2 regions of the Brevibacterium sp. SIMBA_078 genome follow, and region 2 is predicted to be linked to the other one. Evidence: predicted binding sites of a transcription regulator. Region 2 holds the regulator's gene; the other holds the start of a gene.
The links. The regulator LexA, encoded in region 2, represses DNA repair genes until DNA is damaged. The targets are predictions, from matches to a motif close to TCGAACANNTGTTCGA.
Positions count from the first base shown of each region.

Region 1: a site for LexA is predicted at 10,613-10,628, ahead of SB749_RS18395 (HNH endonuclease signature motif containing protein). Genes of this name have one in related genera too.

Region 1 covers NZ_JAWRYQ010000005.1:300,063-315,128, forward strand. Annotated here, with positions in the region: gene SB749_RS18360 (sodium:proton antiporter) at 1-284, opposite strand, end outside; gene SB749_RS18365 (DedA family protein) at 553-1,056, opposite strand; gene SB749_RS18370 (amidohydrolase family protein) at 1,209-2,423, opposite strand; gene SB749_RS18375 (Pls/PosA family non-ribosomal peptide synthetase) at 2,680-6,639, shown strand; gene SB749_RS18380 (M1 family metallopeptidase) at 6,569-8,095, shown strand; gene SB749_RS18385 (GNAT family N-acetyltransferase) at 8,138-9,022, opposite strand; gene SB749_RS18390 (MATE family efflux transporter) at 9,019-10,335, opposite strand; gene SB749_RS18395 (HNH endonuclease signature motif containing protein) at 10,686-13,664, shown strand; gene SB749_RS18400 (acetyl-CoA C-acyltransferase) at 13,856-15,055, opposite strand.
Region 2 covers NZ_JAWRYQ010000004.1:387,699-402,764, forward strand. Annotated here, with positions in the region: gene miaA (tRNA (adenosine(37)-N6)-dimethylallyltransferase MiaA) at 1-794, shown strand, start outside; gene dapF (diaminopimelate epimerase) at 830-1,819, shown strand; gene SB749_RS16645 (class I SAM-dependent methyltransferase) at 1,822-2,436, opposite strand; gene hflX (GTPase HflX) at 2,566-4,038, shown strand; gene SB749_RS16655 (ATP-dependent DNA helicase) at 4,035-6,005, shown strand; gene lexA (transcriptional repressor LexA) at 6,072-6,827, opposite strand; gene SB749_RS16665 (LysM peptidoglycan-binding domain-containing protein) at 7,062-7,400, shown strand; gene SB749_RS16670 (histidinol-phosphate transaminase) at 7,539-8,717, shown strand; gene hisB (imidazoleglycerol-phosphate dehydratase HisB) at 8,714-9,310, shown strand; gene SB749_RS16680 (hypothetical protein) at 9,307-9,909, shown strand; gene hisH (imidazole glycerol phosphate synthase subunit HisH) at 9,906-10,589, shown strand; gene priA (bifunctional 1-(5-phosphoribosyl)-5-((5-phosphoribosylamino)methylideneamino)imidazole-4-carboxamide isomerase/phosphoribosylanthranilate isomerase PriA) at 10,648-11,385, shown strand; gene SB749_RS16695 (SseB family protein) at 11,390-12,244, shown strand; gene SB749_RS16700 (M20 family metallopeptidase) at 12,291-13,637, shown strand; gene SB749_RS16705 (AbgT family transporter) at 13,687-15,066, shown strand, end outside.

The sequences.
Region 1 (15,066 bases), on a different contig from region 2:
GGTGTCGCCTTGATGTCGCCGACGAGGAAGATTCCGCCCGAGGCGACGAAGAGACTGCCGATGAGCACGATGAATTGGAAATACTCGAGCAGCGCGTGGATGACGGTCGTCGACTCTCCACTGAGCAGGAACCAGAGCGCGATCGGCACACCGAGGATGAGCGCGACGATGAGTTTGACGAGGTTGCGATCCCAGATCTTCTCCGTGGCCGGGATGAGCGGGAGCACTGCGATGCATCCGAGCAGCAGAACGAACGGAATGATGCTCCACCAAGCCACAACCATCCGGGGACTCCTCTACTCACCGTCGACGAGCGTCCTCGCCCAATCGACTCTGCCGCTGTCCCACTCTACTGAACCTGCGAAGGCCCTCTGTCCGCGGTCTGCCACACGGACATTGTCTCCCACGCGGACATTGTCCTCTCCCCGAACCTGCTATGCCGAATGGACGCGCCTTGACTCACGGGCGCGGTGAGAACAGAGGGGCGGACGCACGTTCGCCGAGGCGGCCCGTCAGTTGGCAGGGGTGCCGGTCAGTCAGCAGGGGTGCCGGTCAGTTCGCCGAGGCGGAGGTCGACTCCTCGGCGGGAGTGCGATCCTTGCGCAGTCCGATGAGCAGACCGCCGATCGCGACGACGAAGACGAGGCCGAGCCCGACGGTCAGTCCCGGTTCGGCTTGGTAGGCCTTGGCCACTGCTTTGAAGCCGAGGAACCCGACGGTCGAGTAGATGAGCGCCCACAGCGATCCGCCGACGGCGAGCGCCGGGACGTAGCGGCGGTAGCGCATCCCCGTGGTTCCGGCAGCCAGATTGACCACTGTCTGCAGTCCGACGGTGAGGAAGCTCAGGGCCACGACGGGCGCCCCGAAGCGGTCGATGGTGTCTTCGGCCCGCCGGTACTTGGGTCCGGCCATGATCTTCTCGACCCGGTGGAACTTGCGGATCCCCTTGCGGGCGAAGCGGCCGAGGAGGAAGGTGCCGCCGGCGCGGACGACGATGATGCCGAACATGATCAGCCATGTCACTGCGATCGGAAACGACCAGTCGAGCGGGTTCATCGTCGGGGCGCACTCCTCTCTCTGGGCATTCGGCTGCGCGGCCGCGCTGCGGCTTCACGGATCGGTCGCTCCCATCATAGCCCCGTTAGGTTAGGTTTCCCTCACAGCGCGGCCGGTCGAGACCGATCTCACCCACCTAGGCGGTGAACCGTTCAGACGATCTCACCGTCGAGGTAGACCGCGTCGACCCGGTTCTCGATTCCGCGGACGTCGGCGGTGCGCAGGTCGCCGTCCACGACGACGAGGTCGGCCAGTCCGCCCTCGCTGATTCGGCCGACCCGATCGTCACCGAGCAGGCGGGCCGCCACCGAGGTTCCGGCGGCGAGCGCCTCTGTCGTGGACAGTCCCACCTCGGCCAGCAGGCTGATCTCTTCGAGGTTCTCCCCGTGCGGGCCGACTCCGGCATCGGTGCCCAGCGCGATCGGGACTCCTGCTTCGTGGGCCCGGCCGATCGACTCCTGGTGGGCGTCGACGACGCGCCGGGCCTTGTCCACGACGGAGGCGGGCAGTCCGGCACCGGCATTGGAGGCTTTGATGACGGCCTGCGGGGCCTGCAGGGTCGGGACGAGGTAGGTGCTGTGTTCGAGCATGAGGTCGATGGCTTCGTCGTCGAGATAGATGCCGTGTTCGATCGAACGCACCCCGGCGCGGACGGCGTTCTTGATTCCCGGTGCGCCCTGCGCATGGGACATCACATGCGCACCTTGGGCGGCCGCCTCGGCGACGATGACGGCGATCTCGGCTTCGGTGAACTGGGAGTGGCGCGGATCGTCGCGCGGGGAGAGCACTCCCCCGGTCGAGCAGATCTTGATGTGGTCGGCCCCGGCTCGCAGCAGCTCACGGGTCTTCTTCTGCACCTCTTCGAGTCCGTCGGCAACTCCCGACGGCCGTCCCGGGTGCGGGGCCAGGAAGGGAGACTCCGCCCCGGAGACGAGGTGGAAGTCTCCGTGCCCTCCAGTCTGGGACATGATGTTGACGGCGATGGTCAGCCGCGGCCCGCGCACCACTCCGGTCTCCACCGCCACCTTCGCACCGAGGTCGGTGCCGCCGGCGTCGCGCACGGTCGTGACTCCGCCCTTGACGGTGGCTTCCATGTTCTTCACGGAGTTATAGAACTGGAGCGAGAACGGGTCGTGGAAGTTCGAGGTGGCTGCCGCGCCGCTGCTCGTGAGGTGGACGTGGCAGTCGATGACTCCGGGGATGATCGTCTTCCCCGTGCAGTCGATGTGGTCGTCTCCGGCGTTGTGCGAACCCTGCCCTCCTTCCGCCACCGAGGCGATCCGTCCGCCGTCGATGACGACGTCCCGGGTGCCGGGCAGGAAGCGGGTTCCGTCGAAGACCGTGGCGTGGGTGAGAACTGTGACCATGGGCGTGCTCCTCATCGTTGAAAATCAGCTGGTCGACCGTGGACGGCCGTCCCCTCACATCTATCACGGACGACCTCTCCGTGACGATCAGGGCGGTGACACGGAGAACAGTGACTTAAGATCAGATATCGGAACCGGAACGCGCACTGTTCGCGCCCCGACCCGTGTTCACGTCCGCGACACCTTCCTGGGTTATGGTCACCGGCGGTACCGGTCGGCCCGGCGCCGATCATCTCCCGAACGACCCGGAAGACACGTGAGAGAATACGCACCGCAGTTCCCGTCCCCTGTACGGCCCCGTGAGGACCGCACCCTCATCGACGTCCTCCTCGAGTCGGCCGCCGCGCATCCCGATCAGCCGGCCCTCGACGACGGCACCCGGGTGCTCAGCTATTCGGAGCTCATCACCGCGATTCGCGATCTCGCACTGGAGATGGCCGAGACCGGGATCGGCCCCGGTGACAAGGTCGGCGTCCGTGTCCCTTCGGGGTCGGTGGATCTGTACCTGGCGATCCTCGCCACGCTCATGCTCGGCGCGGCCTACGTTCCCGTCGACGTCGACGATCCGGATGAGCGGGCGCGCACTGTGTTCACCGAGGCGGCCGTGACCGGAGTGATCACCGCCGGACCACACATCGAATCCCGCACCGACCGCGGACCCCTCGACCGTTCCGAGCTGCGGTCCCCCACTCCCGATGACGACTGCTGGGTGATCTTCACCTCCGGGTCGACGGGCACCCCGAAGGGCGTTGCCGTCACCCACCGTTCGGCCGCGGCCTTCGTCGACGCCGAGGCGGCCCTCTTCTGCGTCGAGGAGCCATTGGGTCCCGGCGACCGCGTTCTGGCGGGACTGTCCGTGGCCTTCGACGCCAGCTGCGAGGAGATGTGGTTGGCATGGCGGAACGGAGCATGCCTGGTCCCGGCCCCGCGTGCGCTGGTGAAGTCCGGGATGGATCTGGGTCCGTGGCTGTCGTCGCGGCAGATCACCGTCGTTTCGACCGTGCCGACCCTGGCCGCGCTGTGGCCGGCGGAGAGCCTCGACAATGTCCGCCTCCTCATCTTCGGCGGCGAGGCGTGTCCGCCGGAGCTCGGGCGCCGGCTCAGCGACGATGACCGCGAGGTGTGGAACACCTACGGCCCCACCGAGGCGACCGTCGTCGCGTGTGCCGCCATGCTCGACGGATCCGAGCCGGTGCCCATCGGCCTGCCGCTCAAGGGCTGGGACCTGGCCGTCGTCGATGCCGAGGGCACGCCCGTCGCCGAAGGTGAGACCGGTGAGCTCATCATCGGCGGAGTCGGACTGGCCCGCTATCTCGATCCGGCGAAGGACGCCGAGAAGTTCGCTCCCATGCCGAGTCTCGGCTGGGAGCGGGCGTACCGATCTGGAGACCTCGTCATCAATGATCCGGCAGGACTGATCTTCGTCGGTCGCGCCGACGAGCAGATCAAGCTCGGGGGCAGGCGCATCGAGCTCGGCGAGATCGATGCTGCACTGCAGGCCCTGCCCGGTGTCGAAGGCGCTGCCGCTGCGGTGAAGAAGACCGCCGCCGGCACGGACGTCCTCATCGGCTACCTGGCCCCCGGTGCCGGTTCGGGCGAGGCCGACCTTCCCGCCTGGGAGGCCCGACTGCGTGACGAGCTGCCGGCCGCGCTCGTTCCCCGTCTGGCTCTCGTCGAGGACCTGCCTACGAAGACCTCGGGCAAGGTCGACCGCAATGCTCTGCCCTGGCCGCTCGATGACGGCGCCGAGGCGGCCGGATCCGATGAGGTCTTCGACGAGGACACGGAGTGGGTCGCCGAGCAGTGGGCCGCGGTCCTCGGTGCCCGCCCCGGCAGCGATACGGACTTCTTCACCGCCGGCGGCGGTTCCCTCGGTGCGGCGCAGCTCGTGTCCCGACTGCGCACCCGCCATCCCAGCGTCACCGTCGGCGATATCTACGCCCATCCGCGCTTCGGCGCCCTGTCCAGACTCTGCCTCGGCGAAGAAGGGTCCGGCATCGGACCGACGGGACCCAAGCGCACGATCACACGGACCTCCCGGGGGATGCAGGCCTTCCAGGTTCTGCTCGGGATCCCGGTGCACATCCTCGGCGGGATCCGGTGGGTGGTGCTGGCGATGCTGGCAGCCAATATCGGTGTCGGACTCGGCGCGGATCTGCCGCTGACTCCGTGGCCGGTCGTCGCCGTCCTCTTCCTCGTCTTCGTCACCGCCTGGGGACGGATGCTCATCTCGGCGGGAGCAGCGCGTCTGCTCATGATCGGGATCCGGCCCGGGGACTATCCGCGCTCGGGCTGGGTGCACAAAAGGCTGTGGCTGGCCGAGCACATCGCCGATCTCGCTGCGGCGGTCTCGGTGGCGAGCGCACCCTGGGTGACCTGGTATGCGAAGCTGCTGGGCAACCGCATCGGGCCCGATGCGGATCTGCATTCGGTGCCGCCGGTGACCGGTTTCCTCACCCTCGGCGAGGGTGCGGCGGTCGAACCCGAGGTCGATCTCAAGGGCTGGTGGGTCGACGGTGATCTGCTGCGCATCGGACGCATCGATATCAGTCGCAATGCCACGATCGGTGCCAGGTCGACCCTCATGCCCGGCGCGGAGGTGGGCGTCGGTGCCCTCGTCGAAGCCGGGTCTGCGGTGACCGGTCGGGTGCGGAAGAATCAGATCTACTCGGGATCGCCGGCCGTTCGCGTCGGGAAGGCGAAGAAGTCCTGGCCTGCTCCCCCGCCCAGGCGGCGTCTGCCGTTCCTGTTCTATGCTGTGGGCTCCCAGATCAATGCGCTGCTGCCGTATCTCGCTGTGGTGCCGGGCGTCGCCCTGATGCTCGCGCTGTCCGGGATCGAGGTCGTCGAGTCGCCCTGGCTGCTGGTGGCGTGGTCACCGGTGGTGGCCTGTCTGTGGTTCTTCACCACTGCACTGTTCATCCTCATTGCGGTGCGGATCCTGGCGATCGGCATGGAGGAGGGAGAGTTCCCCGTCCGCTCGGCCCGCGGCTACCGGGTGTGGGCGACGGAGCGGCTGCTCGACATGGCGCGGGACCTGCTGTTCCCCCTCTACGCGTCGATGCTCACCCCGTGGTGGCTGCGCCTCCTCGGTGCGAAGGTGGGGCCGGGCACTGAGATCTCGACGGTCGTCTTCGTACCGAAGATGACGACGATCGCGGCCGGTGCCTTCCTTGCCGATGACACGATGGTCGCCAGCTACGAGCTCGGCCACGGCTGGATGCGAGCCGGTCGCGCAAAGGTCGGCAAACGCGCCTTCCTCGGCAACTCGGGAATCGCCTCCCCAGGTCGCAGGGTGCCGAAGAACTCCCTCGTGGCAGTGCTCTCGGCAGCTCCGGCGAAGGCGAAGAAGGGATCGTCGTGGCTCGGCTCTCCCCCTATGCAGCTGCGCCGCGCCGCCGTGGAATCCGACGAGTCACTCACCTACGCTCCGACCTTCGGGGTGAAGACCGCCCGTGCCTTCTGGGAGACCCTGCGGATCTCATCGATCATCGCCGGCGGTGTGCTCATCACCGCCGTCGTGCTCACCATCTGGTTCTTCCTCGGTCTGCCGGGCGGGGTGGCAGCTCAGTCGACGACGTTCCTCGCCTCCGTGCTGTTGGCCCTGCTCACCTCGGGGATCGTCATGATGGCTGCCGGTGCGGTGGCGGCGGGACTGGCCGTGGCCGCGAAATGGATCCTCGCCGGTCCGATCCGGCCCGGGGAGCATCCTCTGTGGTCGTCATTCATCTGGCGCAACGAGGTCGCCGACTGCTTCGTCGAGCTCGTGGCGGCCCCCTGGTTCGCCCGGAATGCCGTGGGCACTCCTGCGATCGTGTGGTACCTGCGGGCGATGGGTGCGAAGATCGGTCACGGCGTGTGGTGCGAGTCCTACTGGCTGCCGGAGGCCGACCTCGTCGATCTCGGGGACAACTCGACGGTCAACCGCGGCTGTGTGGTCCAGACTCACCTGTTCCATGATCGGGTGATGAGCCTCGATACCGTTCAGCTCGATCCCGGTGCCACTTTGGGGCCCAACAGCGTCATCCTCCCAGCCTCCACCCTGGGCGAGAACGCCACGGTGGGAGCGACGTCGCTGGTCATGCGCGGCGAGTTCGTGCCGGCCCATGCCTACTTCAGCGGCAATCCTGTCATACCCTGGGTGGATGCCCCAGAACTTCCCTCACTCCAAGAAGAAGGCCGAGACGAAGACCGATCGAGCCGATCGCATGCTTGACTCCTATACGCAAGGCGTCGGCAACGCGGATCTTCACATCGACCACTACGATCTCGACCTCGACTACCGGATCGGTCCGAACCGTCTCTCGGCCAGGGCGGTGCTCAAGGGCCGCGTGCTCACGGACACCTCGTCGATCGTCCTCGATCTCACGGGCCTGCGGGTGACGAAGGCCAGCGTCAACGGCAAGAAGGTCCGCTTCTCCGCACAAGGGAAGAAGCTGCGGCTGACCACCCCGGCGCTGAAGAGTGACCAGCCGGTGGTCATCGACATCAGCTATACGGGCAATCCGGAACCGACGATCGGCACCTGGGGAGATGTCGGTTGGGAGGAGCTCGAAGACGGTGTGCTCGTGGCCGGCCAGCCCGTCGGTGCCTCGACCTGGTTCCCGTGCAATGACCATCCTTCGAACAAATCTCAGTACCGGATCTCGGTGCTCGTCGAGTCCGAGTACACGGTGGTGTCCAATGGGTCGCTGACGAAGAAGACCCGCAAGGCCGGGCGGACCCGCTGGACGTATGAGTCGACGACTCCCCTGGCGACCTACTTGGCGACGGTGCAGATCGGTCGCTACAAATACGGGCAGATCCCGCTGAGTTCCGGAACCTCGGGATTCGGTGCTGCGATGCGGGGCGCTGCGAAGGATGCCGTCGCCGGATCGGCCAGAGATGCCCTCTCGAGCGCCGTCCGAGGAGTCGCCGGCGCTGCCGGCAAGGACGTGTCTGTTCACGATTCATCGGGCCAGCGCACCACGCACAGCCGGACCGAGTCCCCCGTTCCCCTCGGCGTCTATGCCGACGATCATTGGGATGTGGCCGTCGAGCGCCTCGGCGTTCAGCACGGAATGATGAACCTGTTCATCGAACGCTTCGGCCCGTACCCGTTCGACGTCTACGACGTGGTCGTGACCGATGATGTGCTCGAGATCCCGCTCGAGTCGCAGCCGCTGTCCGTGCTCGGGCCCAATCATCTGGGGCCCGAGTGGGAGGCCGAACGCCTCGTCGCCCACGAGATGGCGCACCAGTGGTTCGGAAACTCGCTCACGCCGTCGCGGTGGAAGGACATCTGGCTCAACGAGGGCTTCGCCTGCTATGCAGAGTGGCTGTGGTCGGAGGAGTCCGGGCGTGCGAGTGCCGATGAACGTGCGCGGCAGTGGTGGGACGAGCTGTCCTCTCAGCCGCAGGACATCTTGCTCGGTGATCCGGGAGGGCCGGACATGTTCGACGACCGCGTGTACAAGCGCGGCGCCCTGTGTCTGCATGCCTTGCGCCTCGAACTCGGCGATGCAGATTTCTTCACCGCCGTCGGCGAGTGGACGAAGCGGTACCGTCATTCGTCGGTGAGCACCGAGGAGTTCATCCAGTGCGTCTCGGAGGCGGCAGACCGTGACATCGCCGAGGTGGTCCGTCCTTGGCTCGAGGAGCTCGAACTCCCGAAGCTGCCGGAGCTTCAGTAAGGGCCTGGCTGCGCCTCAGCCGGGTCCGGCCGCACTGCCACTTCAGCCGAGCTTGCGGACGAGCACGTCCGAGTCACCGTTACGTCCGACGGACACGAATCCGTGGTCGGCGTAGAGTTTCGCCGCCCCATTGCCGTCTTCGACGGACAGACTGACCGCGGGGAAGCCGCTCATCCGCGCCAGAGCACAGACCGTGTCGAGAAGGGCGCCGCCGATTCCCTGGCCTTGGTGGTCGGGCAGCACCGCCATCGAGAGTTCAGGGATGTCGGCCGCCACCCAGCCATATCCGGTGAAAGGCATCTGGTCATCCGTCGGCGTCAGATCGGCGGCCGTGCTCGATGCGGTGCCCTCGTCTGCATCACCAGCTGCGGGGCTTTCTCCGGCTGACTCGGAGTTATCGGCGCTTTTCACAGTCCGTGAATCGTGCTCGGCTTCATCTGCCGCGTCCTCGGGCACAACTTCGCTGCGGACGACCTCGTTGCCGGTCTTATCCAGGGCGGCGGCGAAGTCTTCGCCCACCCGTTCGTCGGCTTTCCCGACAACGTCGTCGATATTCGCCAGTCGCACCCAGGCGAGCCCAACGATCGGTGACTGCGCATCGGCTTCGGCGTGCACGGCGACGGCGATATCTCCCTCGCGTCCCCAGCCGCGGTAGTAGAAGACGGCATCGCTGCGGTATCGGAGGTCCTCGAGTTCGATTCGGGGCCTGTCCATCGACCAGTTGAAGCACAGGTCGAGGAACGGCAGGAAAGTCTCGTCATCGGTCTCGGCCGGGAGCGGACGGATCCGTCCGCGCAGGGAGGCGGCGGCCGCCTCGGCGGAAGTGTTCTGAGAATCAGCTGAAGGGTTTTGCGAATCGGCGGAGGTGTCCTGCGAATCAGCGGAGGTGTTCTGAGAATCATGAGCGTCAGTGTGTGCAGCGTTCATGAGATTCCTTTCTCGACGGCGCGTTCGATCCACGCCCGGTTGCGTACTCGCCAGCCCAGTGTCAGGGCGCGGAAACCGACGAATCCGATGCAGAAGCCGGCCCAGAGCCCGGGTGCTCCCGGCCAGATGTTGATGATCGGGATGAGCAGAATCGCGTATCCGATCACAGCGACCAATTGTGCCAGAGCCAGATACTTCGCGTCCTCAGCTCCCATGAGCACTCCGTCGAGAACGAACACGTACCCGGCGATCGGCATGCTCAGGGCGAGGACCGGCAGGAGTGCGGCCAGGGCCGAGACCACCGCCGGGTCGGAGGCGAAGGCGCGGGGGATGATTCCGGAGCCCGCGAACAGGACGACGCCGACCACGATGCCGAAGACGATCCCCCACAGGCACAGGCGGCGGTTGATCGCGGCGACCGCCTCGGTGTTCTTCGCCCCCAGTTCGAGGCCGATCATCGCCTGGCCGGCGATGGCCAAGGAATCGAGGGCGAGGGCGAGAGCGAAGAAGATGCTCTGAGCGACCTGGATCGCGGCGAGGTCCGTCGTGCCCATCGCCGTGGCCAGGAGGACGAGGAGGATGAGGGCCGCGCGCAGCGAGGCGTTGCGCACCAACAGCCATCCGGAGGTCTTCGCGGAGGTGAACACACCTGTCCAGTCAGGGCGGATGCTGGCGTGGAGGCGACGCGCCGCGCGGATGGAGATGGTGAGGTAGACCGCGCACATTCCGGCCTGCGCGATGACCGTGCCCATCGCCGATCCCGCGACTCCCATGTCGAGGCCGTAGATGAAGAGGGCGTTGAGGCCGATATTGACGATGCAGCCGGCGGCCGCGACGATCAGCGGGGTCTTCGTGTCCTGTAGACCGCGCAGCAGTCCGGTGGCCGCGATGACCATGAGCATGAACGGCAGACCCCACCACGAGATCGCCAGATAGGAGTGTGCGCCAGCGGTGATGGTCGGATCCGGGTCGAAGGCCTCGATCGCCGTATTCAGCAGGGGCAGTCCGATGATGATGAGCAGGACGGAGGTTCCCAGTGCCAGCCAGATTCCGTCGAATCCGGCCGTGATTGCGCCCGGTCGGTCCCCCGATCCCATCCGTTTCGCCACCCGCGGTGTGGTGGCATAGGCAAGGAATATCATCAGACCGAGCACCGTCTGCAGGATCGTCGAGGCGATCGCCAGCGATCCCAGAGCACCGGCACCGAGGTGGCCGACCATGGCCGTGTCCGTGAGCAGGAAAATGGGTTCGGCGATCAGGGCTCCGAGTGCGGGAAGAGCCAAACGGAGAATGTCTTTGTCGATCGCTGCCACGCCCCGATTCTAGCGAACCTGTTGTGCGGTGAGTCCGTCAGGAACCAGTTGTGCCGTGAGCCTGTCGCGAACCGGCGGTGCGGTGAGTCCGTCGCGATGGATCACTGCACAGCAGTTGTGGGTTCAAGCCCGATCGAAATGTCATGTCAGTGCCGAACTGTAGAGTCAGGGGACAAACAGATCAGTCTTGATTACTTTGAGAGCGAATTAGTTTTTCACAATCCTAATAGTTTTTTTGTTCTATTTGTAATCGGATTGTGACATCCATTCATGGCGATAGACCATATAATTGAGACAGGCGACTTCCCTGACGACTGACTTCCACAGAGGCGTGGAGAGGTGAGAGGCCGATGAAGAACATCGGAGACAGCGACGGACGGGTATTCGGCCTGCCCGCCGCTCCCCCTGCGGAGGCGGACGGCCGAACTCTGTCCCAGTTCCGCCGCGCTCACGGACTTCGCGTGGAGGTCGCCGAGGATTACGAACTCGTCGACCTGCTGGATGCCTATACGCGGAGCAGCCTCGCGCAGGTCAATTCCCTGATCGCCACCAGTCATGTCGTGGCGCAGGACGTCGCCTACGCTCTCGGGCTCAAGGACGGTCAGCTCGACGCGGTCTACGAGTTCGCGTCGTTCACGGAAACGTCGACCCGTTACTCCTCTCCAGAATCACGCAGCACAATTGCCGCTCGCCACGAGAGGAAGGCTCAGACCGAAGCAGCCGACAGCAGTCCCGTCACGCGCCAAGGCATCAGCGACGAAGCCATCGACCAGAAGATCTGCGCCGTCGACATTCCCTCCGAGGATCTCTTCTCCACTCGCAGGACCTGGACCAACAGAGAGAATCTGGCATGGGCCCAGGCTGCGGCTCAGGTCGAAGCGGAATCTGGAACGAAAATCGGCGTCAGCGCCGGTCCGAAGAAGGACCGCGCCGCCGGTCGCCGCCTCCGCCGAGTCCGGAAGTTGGCCGAAGAGCTCTTGTCCGACCCCGCACTGCTGCCTGACTTTCCCGGTTTTGACCCGGAACTGACTTTCTTCACATGGCTGCGCGGCAGCATCGAGCCGACCGAGGCAGGCGTGTACTCAAGTCTCCTCGGCACGACCACGAGCAAGTCGCTTCAACACATGACCTCGTCGATGACGCTGGCGCATGGTCTTCCGCGGTTCCTCAAGCGCTGCCTGGCTGGAGACTTCACGATCGAACATGTCGACTGTGTGACTCGTGCATGCCGCGACCTGCACTTCAAGCACTTGCCTGCGATGGACGACTACCTCGCGCACAGGCGCGCCGACATCACGATCGAAACTTTCAAGCGCTCGCTCGCCCTGCACATTGCAGTGCTTCAACCGAGTGAGGATACGTTGAAGAGTGTTTCGCTGCGTCGCCGAGTTGACTTCTGCACCGGTGACGACGGAACTGCCTACCTCACGCTGACCGGTCCCGCCCCGGAGCTTCAAGCTTGTTTCAGGAGGCTCGATGCATTCGCTCGTGCAGTGCACAAGAACAATACAAGTGCGTTCTCGAACCAGCTCAAGGCAGGCGACTGCTTTGATGAGGAGCGTTCGGTCTCCGCTCTGATGTTCGACATCCTCACGCGCACCCGTCCTCAGCTGAAACTGCGCATCATCAGCACGAACGAGGCAGACGGCTCGTCGACGAGCTCCGACTTCTCCCTCGACGGACTCTTCGCTGGACCGGATGGAGTGCCGATGCACGAGGGCGAGTCGCTGCTCGATTACATCGAGCGGGTCTTCGACGATATGGACACGAACGGTGACGAAGGACCGACCGGTTCACGTATCGCCGAGACAGATGGATCCAGCCGCCAGACGCCCGTGTCGCACGGTGATTCCGACCGCGCAGCACGCCCGCTGCACGATGATCCCTTCTACCAGGCACCCGCACGCACCACACCGGCCGACCGCGTCTTCGAATCACAGCTGCTCGAGGCCATCCTCAGCAGCAACAACACCACGGATCGCGTCAAGGCAGACGGGCTCTCGGCTCTCGTCGGTTCGCGTGCCAGCGGAGCTCGCCCCACGGCCGAGGGCACCGCTGCCGCAACCGCGAATAGTGTCGACGCTTTCGACAATCCCATCCTCGATACCGGCGAGCGCCGCATCAGCTTCGAATTCCTGCTCGACATGCCGACCAGCGAGTATTGGTTGGCGAATCAGGCCAGCACCTTCATCACGGTTCCTATGCTGACTCTGCTCAGTCAGTTCCAGCCGGACGGCAATGGATCGCCACCACCGACCGTCGATCCATCGGGTTCGCCGCTGCCAACCGTCGATCCCCCAGATCAGCAGTCATCGCCCACTACACCACCGATACCAGAGCCAACCGACCCAATTTCACCGCTCACAGATCCCCCGTCTGATTCTGCGTCGACATCTCCCGACGCACCGCTGACCTCAGAAGAGGTGTGTGATCTGGCGGGCATGCTTCCAGACGGTTCACCGATACCTGCGGATATGGCACGACGGGTCGCGGGTTACTCCACCACCTGGACTAGGCTGCTGACCGACCCCGCGACCGGAACACCGCTCGATGCGAAGGCAACCTCCTACGCGATTCCCAACAGTGTGCGCAAAACTCTCGTCGCCCAGTTCGTGACGTGCACATTCCCCGGGTGCACACAGCCCGCTGAAGTGACAGAGGTCGACCATATTGATGCGTTCAATCACTCCGACCCGACCCAAGGTGGTCTCACCCGCTTCGGAAATCTCCATTGCCTGTGCAAGGCCCACCACCTGCAGAAGACCAACGGCAATTTCGACGTGCGGATGACTGAGCCCGGCCACCTCGAGTACGTGTTCCGGCAGGGTGTCACCGCAGAGGTCATCTCCCCGGACAACCCCATCAGCGTCGAGCATGCGCGGCTGTTCCTCGAACGATTCGGCAGCGGCCTGTCTCGACAGGTCCGAGCAGTCACACCGGAGCGGTCGAGCACAGAGGATCTGCTTGCCCACGAGTACGTCCCGGCGCCCGAACGCGATTCTGACATCGAGCGTGAACCTGACGTTGACCGTGGATCTGACGCGGAGCCGCCTAGTGCTCACGCTGAGCCATCTGGTGCTCACGGCGGTAGAGCAGATGCGGACCACCCTGTTCCCGGCGGCCGGAAGCAAGCGAGGGAATGCCCTGAACCCGCTGCCACCCCTGGAACCCCCGGCTGGAGAGAACTCGTTGCCGGGGATCTCTACACATTCACACTGAAGCCTGCGACGTGCACCCCCGATCAAGCATCCGGCGCCGGGCAAGCAGACGAGGACAACTCCGAGCTGCGCGACTGGTTCTGGGACTCGGGCGAAGCTCCGCCGTTCTGAGGCGGCATTCATCCGGCGAGGCGAGGAGCACCGCTTCACCCGGGTCTCACAGTGACGAAGATTCACCTCACGTGTTTGTCAGACACAACGAAGGCCGACGGTACTCGGATCAGAATCGATCCGAGTACCGTCGGCCTTCTCAGCTCAGCGGCATAGTTTCACTGTTCCGGCTGAACGGCTGGCTGAAACCCTCAGCAGACTTCGAACAGTGCGGCAGCGCCCTGCCCGCCGCCGATGCACATCGTGACGACGGCGTACTTCACTCCGCGGCGACGTCCTTCGATGAGTGCGTGTCCGACGAGACGAGCGCCGGTCATCCCATAAGGATGTCCGACGGAGATGCCACCGCCGTCGACGTTGTACTTCTCCGGGTCGATGCCAAGGCGGTCACGGCAGTACAGTGCCTGGACGGCGAAGGCTTCGTTGAGTTCCCACAAGCCGATATCGTCGATCGACAGACCATGGTTCTTCAGCAGCTTCGGAATGGCAAAGACGGGACCGATGCCCATCTCGTCCGGCTCGCAACCGGCCACAGCCATGCCGCGATAGATGCCCAGCGGTTCGAGTCCGCGTCGGCTGGCCTCATCGCTCGACATGACCACCGAAGCGGATGCTCCGTCGGAGAGCTGCGAAGCATTGCCGGCGGTGATGCTCGGAACCTTCGACGCCACACCGGGCTCGAGCACGGGGTTGAGTCCGGCCAGGCTCTCCAGAGTCGTCGACGGGCGGTTTCCCTCGTCGGCTTCGAGCAGCACATCCTGACGCGAGGTCTCCTTCGTCTCCTTGTCGACGACGACCTTCGTCGTCGGCAGGGGCACGATCTCGTCATCGAACCTGCCGGCTTCCTGAGCGGCGGCCGTACGCTGCTGCGAGGACAGGGAGTACTCGTCCTGAGCCTCACGGCTGACACCGTAGCGTTCGGCGACGACCTCGGCGGTGGCCAGCATCGGGTAGTAGATGCCCGGAATGCGTTCTTCAAGCCACGGATCCTTGGCCCGGAACATATTCATCTTGTCGTTCTGGACCAGCGACACCGACTCCACGCCACCGCCGACGGCGATCTCCTGGCCGTCGAAGAGGACCTGCTTCGCCGCGGTCGCAATGCCCATCAGCCCGGACGCACACTGCCTGTCGATCGACATTCCCGGAACCGTCACAGGCAGGCCGGCTCGCAGCGCCGCCTGACGAGCGACATTCGTACCTTGGCTACCCTGCTGGAGGGCGGCACCGAAGACGACATCCTCGACCTCACCGCCTTCCAGACCGGCACGCTCGACAGCATGCTTGATCGCGTGGCCGGCCAACTCCTGAGCTTGGGTGTCGTTGAACGCACCACGGTAGGCCTTGCCGATCGGCGTGCGCGCCGTCGACACAATGACTGCTTCTCTCATGGGACTCACCT
Region 2 (15,066 bases):
ACAGAGGGATGGACATCGGCACGGCGAAGCTGCCGGTCGATGAGCGCCGGGGGGTTCCGCATCACCTCATCGATATCCTCGACGTCACCGAAGAGGCGAACGTTCAGGACTTCCAAGCGCGTGCACGCGCAGCGATTGCGGACATCCGGGAGCGCGGACTGCGTCCGATCCTCGTCGGCGGGTCCGGACTCTACGTGCGCGCCGCGGTCGACCATATGGAGTTCCCGGGCACGGATCCCGAGGTGCGAGCCCGCCTCGAGGCCGAGGTCGCAACAGACCGGTGGGCGCTGCACCAGAAACTGCGCAAGCTCGACCCGAAAGCGGCCGAGAAGATCACCGTCAACGACCAACGACGTATCGCCCGAGCCCTCGAAGTCATCGAACTCACAGGACGACCCTTCAGCGCCCAACTGCCGGACTACCAGGAGATCGAACCGACCATCCATCTGGGATTGAGCATGGACCGGGCGATTCTGCATGAGCGCATCGCCGCCCGAGTCGAACTCATGTGGGACCACGGGTGGGTCGACGAAGTGTTGCGACTCCTCGACGTCGGATTGGCCGAAGGCAAGACGGCATCGCGCGCCATCGGATACGCACAGATCCAACGCCACCTGGCCGGAGAACTCACCGTCGCCGAGGCGAAGGAAGAGACGACGATCCGCACAAGGCAGTTCGCACGCCGACAGGACACCTGGTTCCGCCGCGACCCGCGCATCCGCTGGATCGACGGCAGCGCCGCCGACGCCGAACAGAATCTGGCGGCGGCACTCGACGTCCTGAACGGGCACTGAAGACCTGACTGGACGCTCACCGATAAGATGGAGCCATGAGCACTCCGAATACCCCGTTCGCCGCCTGGACCGATGTCAGCTTCCTCAAGGGGCACGGCACCCAGAACGACTTCGTTCTGCTCTCCGACGACGACAGCACACTGGAGATGCATCCCGAAACCGTCGCCACGCTCGCCGACCGACGTGCAGGACTCGGCGCCGACGGCATCATCCGCATCGTCCGCTCCGCAGCCAGCGGCATCCCGGGAGCCGCCGAACAGGCCGACGCCGGTGCCGAATGGTTCATGGACTACTACAACAACGACGGCAGCCTCTCCGAGATGTGCGGCAACGGCGTTCGCGTATTCGCCCACGCACTCGTGACCAGCGGTCGCGTCCCCGCCGATGCCCGCGAGATCCTCGTCGGCACCCGTGACGGCATCAAAGCCGTGCGCACCACCCTCAATCCCGCCCTCGGCGTTCAGACCGGAGACGACGTCGTCGACACCGGCACAGCCGGACCCGGATCGGCCAGCGACGCCTGGTACACGATCGACATGGGCGAATGGTCACTCGACCCCGCCAGCAGCGTGCTCGTGACCACCGGCGGAATCGACGTCGCCCGTCCCGGACTGCGCGTGTCCACCGGCAACCCGCACACCGTCGTCGCCCTGGCCGAGAACTCCGAACTCGCAGCAGCCGAACTGCGCGATGCCCCCGTCCTCGACCCCGTCCCGGCACAGGGATCCAATGTCGAATACATCGTCATGGAACCCGCCCGATCCGATGTGGCCGGGGGAGAAGGCGCCCTGCGCATGCGCGTGTTCGAACGCGGCGTCGGTGAGACCCGCTCCTGCGGAACCGGCGCCTGCGCGGCAGCGATCGCAGCCCACCACTGGGCAGGCGAGAAGTCACCTCTGCAGTGGAGAGTCGACGTGCCCGGCGGTCAGCTGCGCATCGAAATCGAGCCCAATGCGGAGGGTACGAGCGGACGCGTCAGCCTTGCCGGCCCCGCGGTCCTCGTCGCCAGCGGCACGATCGGCTGAGCTCAGTCGCGCTCGACCGTGAGCACGCGGAAGCCCTTCGACGATCCCGTCCGCACGACCTCGAATCCGTCGCCGAGCATCCCGGCGATCCACTTCTGCAGGGAATCGGCGCCGAGGTTCTTCGACACGACGAGATCGGCGCGGCCGCCCGGCGCCAGACGCGGCAGCCAGGTCTCCAAGAGTTCGTGCAGCGCTTCCTTGCCGATGCGGATCGGCGGATTCGACCGGATCGCGGCGAACTGCAGGTCGGCGGGAACATCAGCGGCGGTGACGGTGTTGATCGTATCGAGACCCAGCCTGCGCGCATTCGCCGCGGTGGTCTCCAGGGACCGGGAGTTGACGTCGAGTGCCCACACTCGAACATCCACCTCGGCGTCCTGGGCATCCAAGGCCGTGTGCAGGGCGATCGGCCCCCAACCGCAGCCGAGATCGAGGATATCGCCGGCCGGCGGCTCAGCCAGATGCCGCAGCAGCACAGCGGTGCCGAGGTCGAGGCGAGTGGGCGAGAACGTGCCGGATACGGTTTCGACGGTGACGGCGCGGCCGGCCAGATCGAGGTTGAGTACCCGCGACTTGGCCTCGCTGCTCGGCGATTCGGTGAAATAGTGCTCTGACACCGTTTCAGTCTAGACGGCTGTGGGAGAATTGATGGACACCACCGTCGGTGCGAATCGTCTGGACCGGTGGCAAGCATGACGACGTCCGCACGAGAAGTTCCGTGCGGGCGGCAGAGAACAAAGGAATGAATGACGTCTGAAGACAAGGAGCGTCGCAACGCGATGCTCGATCGTGTGCTCTCCCGAGGCGCCCAAGCCCTCGATGATCACGACACCACCCAGGGCGATGACCAGTTCGACCTCGCCGAGCGCGCCGCCCTCACCCGCGTCGCCGGACTCTCCACCGAGCTCGAAGACATCACCGAGGTCGAATACCGTCAGGTCCGCCTCGAACGCGTCGTCCTCGCCGGCATCTGGAACACCACCCAGGCCGAAGCCGAGAACTCGATCCGCGAACTCGCCGCACTCGCCGAAACCGCCGGTTCCGAGGTCCTCGACGCGCTCATCCAGCGTCGCGACAAGCCGGACCCGGGCACCTACCTCGGCAAAGGCAAGGCTGCCGAACTCGCCGAGGTCGTCTCCTCCGTCGGCGCCGACACCGTGATCATCGACTCCGAACTCGCCCCCAGCCAGAGGCGCGGACTCGAGGACGTCATCAAGGTCAAGGTCGTCGACCGCGTCGCGCTCATCCTCGATATTTTCGCCCAGCACGCGAAATCCCGCGAAGGCAAGGCCCAGGTCGAACTCGCCCAACTCGAATACCTCCTGCCGCGACTGCGCGGTTGGGGTGAGTCCCTGTCCCGTCAGGCCGGCGGCCGTGTCGCCGGCGGTGCCGGAATCGGCTCCCGCGGACCCGGTGAGACGAAGATCGAACTCGACCGTCGCCGTATCCGTACGCGCATGTCGAAGCTGCGCCGCGAGATCAACGCCATGGCGCCCTCCCGCGAGACCAAGCGGAAGAACCGCGCCCGCCACCACGTACCCTCCGTCGCGATCGTCGGCTACACGAACGCGGGCAAGTCCTCCCTGCTCAACCTGCTCACCGACGCCGAGGTGATGGTGCAGAACGCCCTGTTCGCCACCCTCGATCCGACCGTCCGGCAGGCCAAGACCGCCGACGGCCTCGTCTTCACCTACACGGACACCGTCGGGTTCGTCCGCAACCTGCCCCACCAGCTCGTCGAGGCCTTCCGCTCGACCCTGGAGGAAGCCGCCGGCTCGGATCTGCTCCTCCACGTCGTCGATGCCTCCCACCCGGATCCGCACGGACAGATCCAGGCCGTGCGCGACGTCCTCAAAGACGTCGAGACCGGGGATATCCCCGAACTCCTCGTGTTCAACAAGGCAGATATCGCCGAGGAGGCCGTGATCACCGGCCTGCGCGCGGAGTATCCCGACGCCCAGTTCGTCTCCGCAGTCTCGAAGGAAGGGATCGATGACCTCATCGAGGCCATCGAGAACCGCCTTCCCGTCCCGGACATCGACATGACCGTGCTCGTTCCCTATGAACGCGGTGACCTCGTGTCGAAGATCTACGCCCTCGGCACGGTCGAACACGAATCGCACGGCACGGAGGGCACCAGCCTGCAGGCCAAGGTGCCGACCGAGCTCGTCGACGAACTGCGCGAATTCCAACGTCCGGACCTGGTCATCGACGAGTGAAGGCAGTCGACACCCTCCTCGAATCCGCTGTCGGCGCCATCGGCGGATCGCCACGTGAGGGTCAGCAGGAGATGGCGCAGGCGGTCGCCTCGTCGCTGGACAAGGGAATCCATCTGCTCGTGCAGGCGGGAACCGGCACCGGCAAATCTTTGGCCTACCTGGTGCCGGCGGCCGAGTACGTCACCCGCACCGGCGGGAAGGTCGTCGTTTCAACGGCAACCCTGGCCCTGCAGACGCAGATCATCCACCGCGACCTGCCCCGGCTGTTCAAGGCCGTGAAGAAGGACCTCGATCCGCTGCCCCGGGCGGCACTGCTCAAGGGGCGCCGGAACTATGTGTGCAAGCACAAGCTCGCCGGCGGGTACCCCGACGAGGGCGAGGGCATGCTCTTCGACCTCGGTGCCGACGCCGAGGCGGGACGCAAACCCACCGAACGCTCCGGGCTGGGGGAGGAGATCCAGCGGATCCGCACCTGGGAGAAGACCACTGACACCGGCGACCGCGACGATCTCCTACCCGGCGTCAGCGATCGTGCCTGGTCACAGGTGTCCGTCAACGCCTTCGACTGCCTCGGTTCGAACTGTCCGCTGTTCACCGAATGCTTCGCCGAAATCGCCCGGAACAATGCCGCCGACGCCGATATCGTCGTGACGAACCATGCCCTGCTGGCCATCGACGCCTTCGGGGAATCGAACGTGCTGCCCGAACACGATGTCATCATCATCGACGAGGCCCACGAGCTCAAGGACCGGGTCACCAGCGCCCTGTCCGGGCAGATCAACACGAGCATGCTCTCGGCCGCGACGAGTTCCGTACGCAAACACACCACCGTCCAGGACGGCGTCGTGTCTCTGCTCGACTCCGCCGCGGCGGCACTCGAACGTGCGCAGACCTCGGTGCCCGAGGGGCTCATCCTCCACATGAGCGAGGCGCTCGGACTGGCTCTGGCGCAGATCCGCGATTCCGCCCGCCAGATCATCAACGACATCGGCGGCAAGACCGAGGAGGCCGACGCGGGCCGGCAGATGGCCAAGGCACGCTGCCAGGAGATCTTCGAACTCGCCGAACGCTTCTGCGACCCGGGAAAGAACGACGTTATCTGGCTCTCACGCTCGACCTTCCGCGAGAAGGAGACGACGAATCTCGTCGTCGCACCCTTGAGCGTGGCCGGGACCATGCGCAACGGCATCTTCGAAGAATCCACGGTCGTGGCCACCTCGGCGACTCTGTCCCTGGGTGGCAACTTCGACGCAGTGGCAGCCTCGTTGGGACTCTTCGGACCCGACGCCCCGAAATGGGACAGCCTCGATGTCGGATCACCCTTCGACTACGGCAAACAGGGCATCCTCTATGTCGCCTCCCACCTGCCCAAACCCGGACGCAGCGGACTGAGCGAGGAGGCGCTGACCGAACTCGAGGAACTCGTCGAATCCTCGAACGGCGGAGCATTGGGCCTGTTCTCCTCCCGGGCGGCGGCCAATGCGGCGGCCGAACATCTGCGGGAGAAGTTCGATTTCCCGATCCTGCTCCAAGGCGACGACGGCCTGCCGGCGCTGGTCTCCCAATTCACCGCCGATGATCAGTCCTGCCTGTTCGGAACCATGTCACTGTGGCAGGGAGTCGATGTGCCGGGACGGACGAACCGCCTGGTCATCATCGACCGTCTGCCGTTTCCCCGTCCCGACGACCCGCTCATGCAGGCGCGGGCACGCGATGCCGACCAGCGGGGAGTCAACGGATTCATGGCGGTGTCGGCCACGCATGCCGCCCTGCGCCTGGCTCAGGGAGCCGGACGCCTCATCCGGTCGACCAAGGACAGGGGAGTGGTGGCCGTGCTCGACTCGCGGCTGCGCTCGGCCCGGTATGCCGGGTTCCTCGTCAACTCGATGCCGCGGATGTGGCCGACGACGAATTCCGGCCTCGTCCGCAAGAGCCTGGCACGGCTGGCCGAAACCGACGAAGGATGATGCAAAGGCCCGCGACCGAATCGGTCGCGGGCCTTTGCGTTCAGACTGCGGAGAGCCGACGGAAGATCAGAGGCGGCGGATGACGGCGACGACGAGGCCCATGATCTGGGCGTAGGTGCCGTCGATGGGTTCGTAGTTCTCGTTCTGCGGCATCAGCCACTGCTGACCGGCCTTGCGTTTAAGGGTCTTCACCGTGGCCTCGCCGTCGAGGAGGGCGGCGACGATCTGACCGTTGTCAGCGGTGTGCTGCTTGCGCACCACCACCCAGTCGTCGTGGCAGATGGCGGCTTCGATCATCGAATCGCCGACGACCTTGAGCAGGAACATCTCACCGGAGCCGACGACCTGGGTCGGCAGGGAGAAGACATCGTCGACTTCCTGCTCGGCCAGGATCGGGCCACCGGCGGCGATGCGTCCGACGACGGGCACCTGCACGGTGTTGTTGGCGAGCTCCTCGTACTTCGCGCGCTCTGCCTCTTCCTCTTCGAACGGATTGACCACTTCGATCGCACGCGGGCGCTTCGGGTCGCGGCGGACATAGCCGAGGCGTTCGAGCTGGGAGAGCTGGTGGGCGACGCTGGAGAGGGAGGCCAGCCCGGCGGCCTTGCCGATCTCGCGCATGCTCGGCGGGTAGCCGTTGGTCACGACCGCACGTTCGATGGTCTCAAGCACGAGACGCTGACGGGGAGTGAGGCGGAAGTCGCCCTCACCGGATGACCCCTCAGGGATCTGGACGACGTCGTCATCGGTGCGAGCGGCAGCGATCTCGCTGGCAACATCTTCGTTGCGAGGCCTGCCTCTGCCTCGTTTGTTCTGAACCATTGCTCGTTCCCCTTCGTTCTATTCCCTGCCGCTGAACGCCGTGATCTCCGCTTCGGAAATTCTCGTGTCAGTGCCGACTGAGATGGTTCTGACAGATCAATCAACAACGCTGGTTCCCTCTCATTGTCGCATAGATGTTCGAGTTGGACTGGACATTTGTTCGATTGGCATGTTGAATAGAACAGACGTTCTACCGATTACTGGTGGAATCGTACGAATGAAAGAGGTAATGCGATGTCTGCACAGAACACCGAGCTGCACCTGACCCCTCGTGGACGCCAGGCTGTGCGCCTTCTCCGGACCCTGCTCGTCGCTCTCGTCGTCATCGGCGGAGCGGTCCTCCTCGCCACCCAGTCGTTCTCGGCAGCTGCTGTCGCCGAATCGGAGACGGAGAGCATCGGCATCGACGCCGAGGCAGTCGTCGTCGGTGAGGGCGAATCGCTGTGGACCGTGGCTTCGAATCTCGGCATCGACCGCGACACCCGCGATGTCGTTGCCGATATCGTCGAGATCAACCACCTGGACACCCCGACGGTTCACCCCGGCCAGACCCTCGACGTCCCCGTCCGCTGAGGTCGGACCCTGCTCGACCGGCAGGGCGCCGGCCCGACCGGCAGCGCGCTGACCCGTTCGATCGGGTGAGCCGACCGGCGTATCTCGATGCCCGACCCGCCGCCCGGGCGGCGGGGGCCTCTCGGTAGAATGATCGCCGTGGGAAACATCGACTCTCTGCCAGTGCGTTCAGACCTCGTCGGCCTCAAGCCGTACGGGGCTCCGCACCTCAATGTGCCGGTCCAACTCAACGTCAACGAGAACGCCTATCCGCTTCCGGACGTCGTCGTCGAGAGCATGCGCGCCGCCGTCGACGATCACTTCGCCGGACTCAATCGATATCCCGATCGCGAATTCACCGCACTGCGCGAACACCTCGTCACCTATCTGGACGGTGTGAACGAACGCGCCGGAGACTCCGTCGACCTCGACCCCTCCATGATCTGGGCCGCCAACGGCTCGAACGAAGTGCTCAGCCATATCGTCCAGGCCTTCGGTGGTCCGGGCCGCACTGTCATAGGCTTCACCCCCTCGTACTCGATGCACCCGCTCATCACCACGGGCACGGGTGCCGAATGGCAGCACGTCGAACGCAATGACGACTTCACCCTCGATGCCGAGACCGTCGCCGCCGAGGTGGCTCGTGCGAATCCGGACATCGTCTTCCTGTGCACCCCGAACAATCCGACCGGGACCTCGATCGGTCTCGACGTCATCGAAGCCGCCTACGACAACTGCGCAGGGATAGTCATCGTCGACGAGGCGTATGCGGAATTCTCCCGTCCCGCCAAGTCTTCGGCGATGACTCTGCTTGAGGGCCGGCCCCGCCTCGTCGTCTCCCGCACCATGAGCAAGGCCTTCGCCTGTGCCGGCCTGCGCTTGGGCTACGCCATCGCTGCACCCGAGCTCATCGACGTCCTCCGCCTCGTCCGCCTGCCTTACCACCTGTCCGAGGTCACTCAGGTGCTGGCCTGCACGGCTCTCGAACATGCCGAACTGCTGCTTGGCAATGTCGACCGTCTCATCGACTCGCGCAATCGGATGTCCAGCCACCTCGCCGAGGCGGGCTTCACCGTCCACGACAGCGATTCGAACTTCGTGCTCTTCGGCAACATCGCCTCACCGGCCGATCTGTGGCAGAAGCTCCTTGACCGCGGAGTCCTCATCCGCGATATCGGCATCACCGGCCACGCTCGTGTCAACGCCGGCACCGAGGAGGAGACCGAAGCGTTCCTCAACGCCATCGACGACATCCTCGCCGAATCCCCGGACATCCTCGCGGATCGTCCGCAGTCTCCGACCCCGTCATCAGCCGCCCCGACGAAAGGCACTCCATGAGGCAGGCCCAGAACTCACGCACCACGTCCGAGTCCACGGTGTCCGTGTCCGTCAACCTCGACGGCACCGGAAGTTCGAACATCTCGACGAGCGTGCCGTTCTTCGACCATATGCTCACCGCCCTGTCGAAGCACTCGATGATCGACCTCGACATCACCGCCACCGGCGACACGCACATCGACGTCCACCACACCGTCGAAGACACCTCGATCGTGCTCGGCCAGACCCTGCGCGAAGCGCTCGGCGACAAGGTCGGCATCCGCCGCTACGGCTTCGCCGCCGTCCCGCTGGACGAGGCCTTGGCCCAGTGCGTCGTCGACGTCTCCGGGCGCCCCTACTTCGTCCACGAAGGCGAGCCCGAAGGCCAGCAGTACCACCTCATCGGCGGTCACTTCACCGGTTCGATGACCTCACACTCGCTGGAATCGATCGCCTTCAACGGCGGACTGACCGTCCACCTCGACCTGGTGCGCGGTCGCGACCCGCACCACATCGTCGAAGCCGAGTTCAAGGCCTTCGCCCGCGCGCTGCGGGAGGCCGTCGAAACCGATCCGCGCAGCAACTCCGTTCCCAGCACCAAGGGAGTCCTGTGAGCACAACCGTCATCGTGACCCCGTTCGGGGTCGCCCAACAGCTGGCCGCCGCGTGCGTGCTGTCGAACATCTCCGGCATCATCGTGCCGATCGGCGAGTTCAGCGGAATCGTGCTCGCCGACACGGATGTCAAAGCCGGCAACGAGGCGGCCGCAGTGATCTCGAAGCTCGCGGGCAAACATGAGGTCCTCCTCCTCGTGCGCAGCGAAGAGCAGATCGACGCCGGCCACTTCCGCCACGGCGCCCGAGAATCCGATGTGCCGGCCGGGCTGGCGCTGAAGAACCTGCCCGATGTGCTCGAAGGTCTCCTGCTCGAAACCGTTGCCGCAGAGGACGTCGAAGGCAATATCCCGACCTCGTCGATGACGAAGCTGCAGGCCAGTGCGGCCACGATGAGCCCTGGCCGGGCCGCCATGGCACGCACCGCTCTGCTGTGGATCATCGCCGCCGTCCTCGCCGGACTCGTCATGGCCTTCGGCATTGCTCTGGCCCTCGGCGGGAACACCATCGCCTGGGTCGTCGCCGCACTCGGTGCCATCGTCCTCGGGTTCTCCCTGTGGAGGATCTGGTCGGTGCTGAGCAAGGGAGCGAAGCGATGACGACTGTCGCCGTCCTCGACTACGGTGCCGGAAACGTCCGTTCCGCCGTTCGTGCGGTCGCCGCGGCCGGTGCCGAGGTCACGCTGACGGCCGATCACGATGTCATCAACGACTCCGACGGACTGCTGGTTCCCGGCGTCGGCGCATTTTCGGCCGTGATGGCCGGACTGGAGAACGTCGGGGGTGTCGACCTCATCCGGGCACGCCACGAACAAGGGCGACCGCTGCTCGGCATCTGCGTCGGCCTCCAGGTGTTCTTCGCCCGCGGTGTCGAACACGGAGTCAAGACTGAGGGCATCGGTCTGTGGTCCGGAGCCGTCACCGGCCTCGACGCACCGGTCATCCCGCATATGGGATGGTCGAAGGTTAACGCTCCCGCGGACTCGGCCATGTTCGATGGCATCGGGGACGAACGCTTCTACTTCGTCCACTCCTACGCCGCGACCGAGCCGCCGGCGAACGCGACAGTGACGACCGCCCGCCACGGCAATGACTTCATCGCCGCCGTCGAAGACGGAACCACCTGGGCAGCACAGTTCCATCCCGAGAAATCCGCCGAGGCAGGCGCCAAGCTCCTGCGCAACTGGCTCGCCTCGTTCGCCGCCGACAGCAGCCCGGGCAGCGATTCCGGCAGCACCGGCAGCTCCGGCACCAACCCCACAGGCTCACTCAGCTCCTGACCGAGCACACCGACTATGGTTGCCTCAAACCCCGTGGCACCCTGGCAGAAAGGTCACAATGACAGACAGTTCGAACAAGCTGGTCCTCCTCCCCGCCGTCGACGTCGCCGACGGCAAGGCCGTCCGCCTCGTCCAGGGCGAAGCCGGAACCGAAACCGACTACGGTTCACCCATCGACGCCGCTCAGGACTTCGAGAGCCGCGGCGCCGAATGGATCCACCTCGTCGACCTCGATGCCGCCTTCGGACGCGGATCGAACTCGGATCTGCTCAACCAGGTCGTCAAGGCAGTGGGGATCAAGGTCGAACTCTCCGGTGGCATCCGTGACACCGAAAGCCTCGAACGTGCACTCGACACGGGAGCCGAGCGCGTCAACATCGGCACCGCCGCCCTGGAGAACCCCGAGTGGACGGCCGAGATGATCTCGCGCTTCGGCGACCAGGTCGCCATCGGCCTCGACGTGCGCGGAACCACCCTGGCCGCCCGCGGCTGGACGAAGGACGGCGGCGACCTCTACGAAGTCCTCGCCACCCTCGAAGCCGCAGGCTGCTCCCGCTACGTCGTCACCGATGTGCGCAAGGACGGCACCCTGCAGGGCCCCAATGTCGACCTGCTCAAGGATCTCGCGCAGAAGACGGACTCTCCGATCGTCGCCTCCGGCGGAGTCTCGAGCCTCGACGATCTGCGTGCCCTCCGTGAGCTCGTGCCCTTCGGCGTCGACTCGGCGATCGTGGGCAAGGCACTCTACGCCGGCAAGTTCACTCTGGAAGAAGCCCTCGACGTCGCAGGACGGTGAGTCTGTGAGCACGCACTCGCACGATCCGGGCCACCCTCACGAGTCGGGCCAGCCGCATGGGCCGGACGAGCCCCGGTCCGCCGCGTCTGATGCCCAGGCGGGCGACGCCCATGCCCCGACGGATTCCGCCGGACAGGCGTGGGAGGGCCGGGATCTCAAACCCAACCCGTTCTCCGGTGACACCGGGCTGGCGGATGCGGCCCTGTTGGAGGCCCTGACCCAGGTCGCTCATGCACCCCTGGATCCGGCCGCCCACCAGCAGGTCGTCGCGGCACTGTCCGGGGCCAGGCTCTATGCCCCGATCGTGCCGATGGTCGTCGATCAGGAGGTCGGAGAGAACGGGCTCATGGCCGACAACTCCTCGGAGATGGCGATGGTCCGCCTCCAAGCCGAGGACGGCCGCGAGTGCACTCCAGGGTTCTCCGGAATCCCACCGTTGACGGCGTGGCATTCCGGCGCCCGTCCCGTGCCGATCGAGTCCGAACGGCTCGTCCTCGGGGCGATCGAGGCCGAGTCCCAGCTCGTCGTCCTCGATCCGGGGGCCGAGTCCTCGTTCCTGCTGCGCCGCCCGGCTATGTTCGCGTTCGTGCAGTCCCAGCCCTGGACTCCGTCCTGGGCCGACGCCGAGGTGGCCGAGCGTCTGCGTGCCATTGCCGAGTCCTTCCCGTGGCTGGCTCGGATCGGTGTGAGCCCCGGCAGCAACAGTGTCCACCTCGGTGGGCCGGAGCTCGGCATCACACTCGGCGTCGAGTCCGAAGTGCCGCCGGAGGAAGTGCGCCGGTTCCAGGAAACTGTCGCCGGTGACGAGGACCTCGTCGCGAAGATCGACTCTCTGGCCATCCGCCTCGTCGAAGTCTGACCGTTCCGGGCGTGTCAGATCGGCAGGGCACCTATGCTTGTGACCCATGAGCGAAATCCGTGACCTCGGCCACTCGACCGCACCGGACGACAGCTACCTCGACGAGATGGCCAGACAGACCCGGGCTCGGGCCGAGCAGGCCGCCGAGTGGGTCTCTGACTTCACCGGTGCCCCGGTGACGAGCCGGTCCGGCATCGCTGCGGGACTGGACGCCGCGGAGGGCGACCTCACGGGCCTGCTCCACACCATCCATGATCTCGCCGAGACGGCCTTCGAAGAGTTCGATTCGGTCGCCGCGATCGCCTCGGTGTTGGAGAATCACGGAGTCGACGTCGAGACCGGCCTCTACGGCGTGAAGACCACACTGCGGGCGACGACGGGATCCGGCCACGGTCGCACGATCGCGATCCTCGCCGAATACGATGCCCTGCCCGAGATCGGGCATGCGTGCGGGCACAACATCATCGCCACCGCTGGAGTCGGTGCGTTCCTGGCCCTCCATGCCTTGTACGAGAAGGACCCCGACGCCGTGCCGGGCACCGTCGTGCTGTTGGGTACCCCAGCGGAAGAAGGTCATTCGGGCAAAGAGGTCATGGCCCGGGCCGGTGCCTTCAACGGAATCGACGCAGCCATCATGGTCCACGGCTACGGCTACGACTGCGCCGACCAGGTGTGGCTGGGACGCCGCCTGCTCAAGGTCACGTATTCGGGGGTCGCCGCCCACGCCTCGGCGCAGCCGTTCATGGGGCGCAACGCCCTCGACGCGGCGAACCTCTTCTATCAGGGACTTGGCCTATTGCGGCAGCAGATGCCGCCGATCTCCCGTCTGCACGCGGTCATCACCGACGGCGGAACGAGACCGTCGATCATCACCGAAACCGCCACCGTGCAGTGCTACGTCCGTTCGAAGTTCCCTGAGACGCTCAAAGAGCTCTCCGACCGGGTCGAGGAGGCGGCGAAGGGCGCCGCGCTCATGACCGGCACCGGCGTCACTGTCGACTGGGATGAACATCCGCCGTCGCTGCCCGTGCGTACGAATTCGACGCTGACCGCCCGTTGGGCCGAACACGAACAGGCGCGCGGTCGCCAACCGCTTCCCTCGGGAGTGCTCGACGAATCGATCGCTGCGTCCACGGACTTCGGCAATGTCTCCTACCGGATTCCCGGCATCCATCCGCTCATCAAGACCGCCGACGCCGAGGTGGCCTTGCACACTCGTGAATTCGCCGAGGCAGCGCAGACCCCGGCCGCTGAAATTGCGGCACTCGACGCAGCTTACGGTCTTGCGTGCACCGCACTGGACTTCCTCGTCGACGATGCTCTCGCCGCCGAGGTGACCGAAGAGTTCACCCGCGACGGGGGAGCCATCGACGTCGAGCACTTCTTCGACTGAGATCGTCCCGCCGCACCCAGACCTGATCCATCGAAGAGAAGGACCGCTCATGTCGACGACAGATGGGAAAGTCGGTTTCGGCCAGCGCACGCTGGACTGGATCGAACGCATCGGAAACAAGCTGCCCGAACCGTTCACACTGTTCCTCGGGCTCTTCATCATCACCGGCCTCGTCTCCACGGCGATGGCCATGGCCGATGTCACCGTGGCCATTCCCGGCGGCGACGAGACCGTTGCGATCAAGGGACTGTTCACCGGGGAGGGCCTGTCGTGGCTGACCACGACGATGGGCGACAACTACATCGGGTTCCCGCCCTTGGCGACGGTGCTGCCGATTCTCCTCGCCGTCGGTGTGGCCGAGAAGTCGGGAATGCTCGCAGCGGCCGTGCGCATCGCCTTCGGCAAGAGCCCGAAGTGGCTGCTGCCGTATGCCGTCGGCTTCGTCGGGGTGGTCGGGTCGATCATGGCCGACTCGGCGTTCGTCATCATCCCGCCTTTGGCTGCGCTCGTGTTCAAAGCGGCAGGACGGCATCCGATGGCCGGGCTCATCGGCGGGTTCGCCGCCACGGGTGCCGGCTATTCGACCTCGATCGTCCCTACGAGCCTCGACGCTCTGTTCGCCGGGATCACCACCTCGGTGATGGAGACCCTGCCGAACACCGATTACACCGCGGTCAACCCGGTGTCGAACTACTACTTCAATATCGCCTCGTCGATCGTGCTGGCCGTCATCGCCGGATTCATCATCGACCGGCTGATCGAACCGAACATGGTGCGCAAGGGAGTGCCCCGCGAATACGCGAACGCCTCGTCGAGCGGGCTGGCCCGCGAATACCAGGCACCCGACAGCCCCTACGGAGATGCCTCGGTGAAAACAGAGGGATCCTCTGAATCCTCGGACGAAAAGTCGTCCACAGAGATCAAGGCCGAACTCGAACCGGAGGAGAAGAAAGGGCTGATCTGGGCGGTCGTCTCGGGGCTCGTTCTCACCGCGGTCTTCCTCTTCGCATTCCTGCTCCCTGCTTCTCCCTGGCGGAACGAGGACGGCGGATTCCTCCCGGAGTCCCCGCTGCTGTCGTCGATCGTGTTCATCGTCTTCGCCTACTTCATGCTCATGGGTGTCGTCTACGGCATCGTCGTGCACACCGTGAGATCGATGAACGACCTGGTGAGAATGATGAGCCAGTCGATCATCGACATGATGTCCTTCCTCATCCTCGCGTTCATCCTCGGCCAGTTCATCGCCCTGTTCAACTGGACGGGAATCGGTTCGTGGATCGCCGTCGCAGGGGCGTCGGGGCTCGAGGCGATCGGGCTGACCGGGTTCGCCGCGGTCATCGGCTTCATGCTCCTGGCCAGTGTGCTCAACCTGTTCATCGTGTCCGGGTCGTCGATGTGGACCCTCATGGCTGCCGTGTTCGTCCCACTC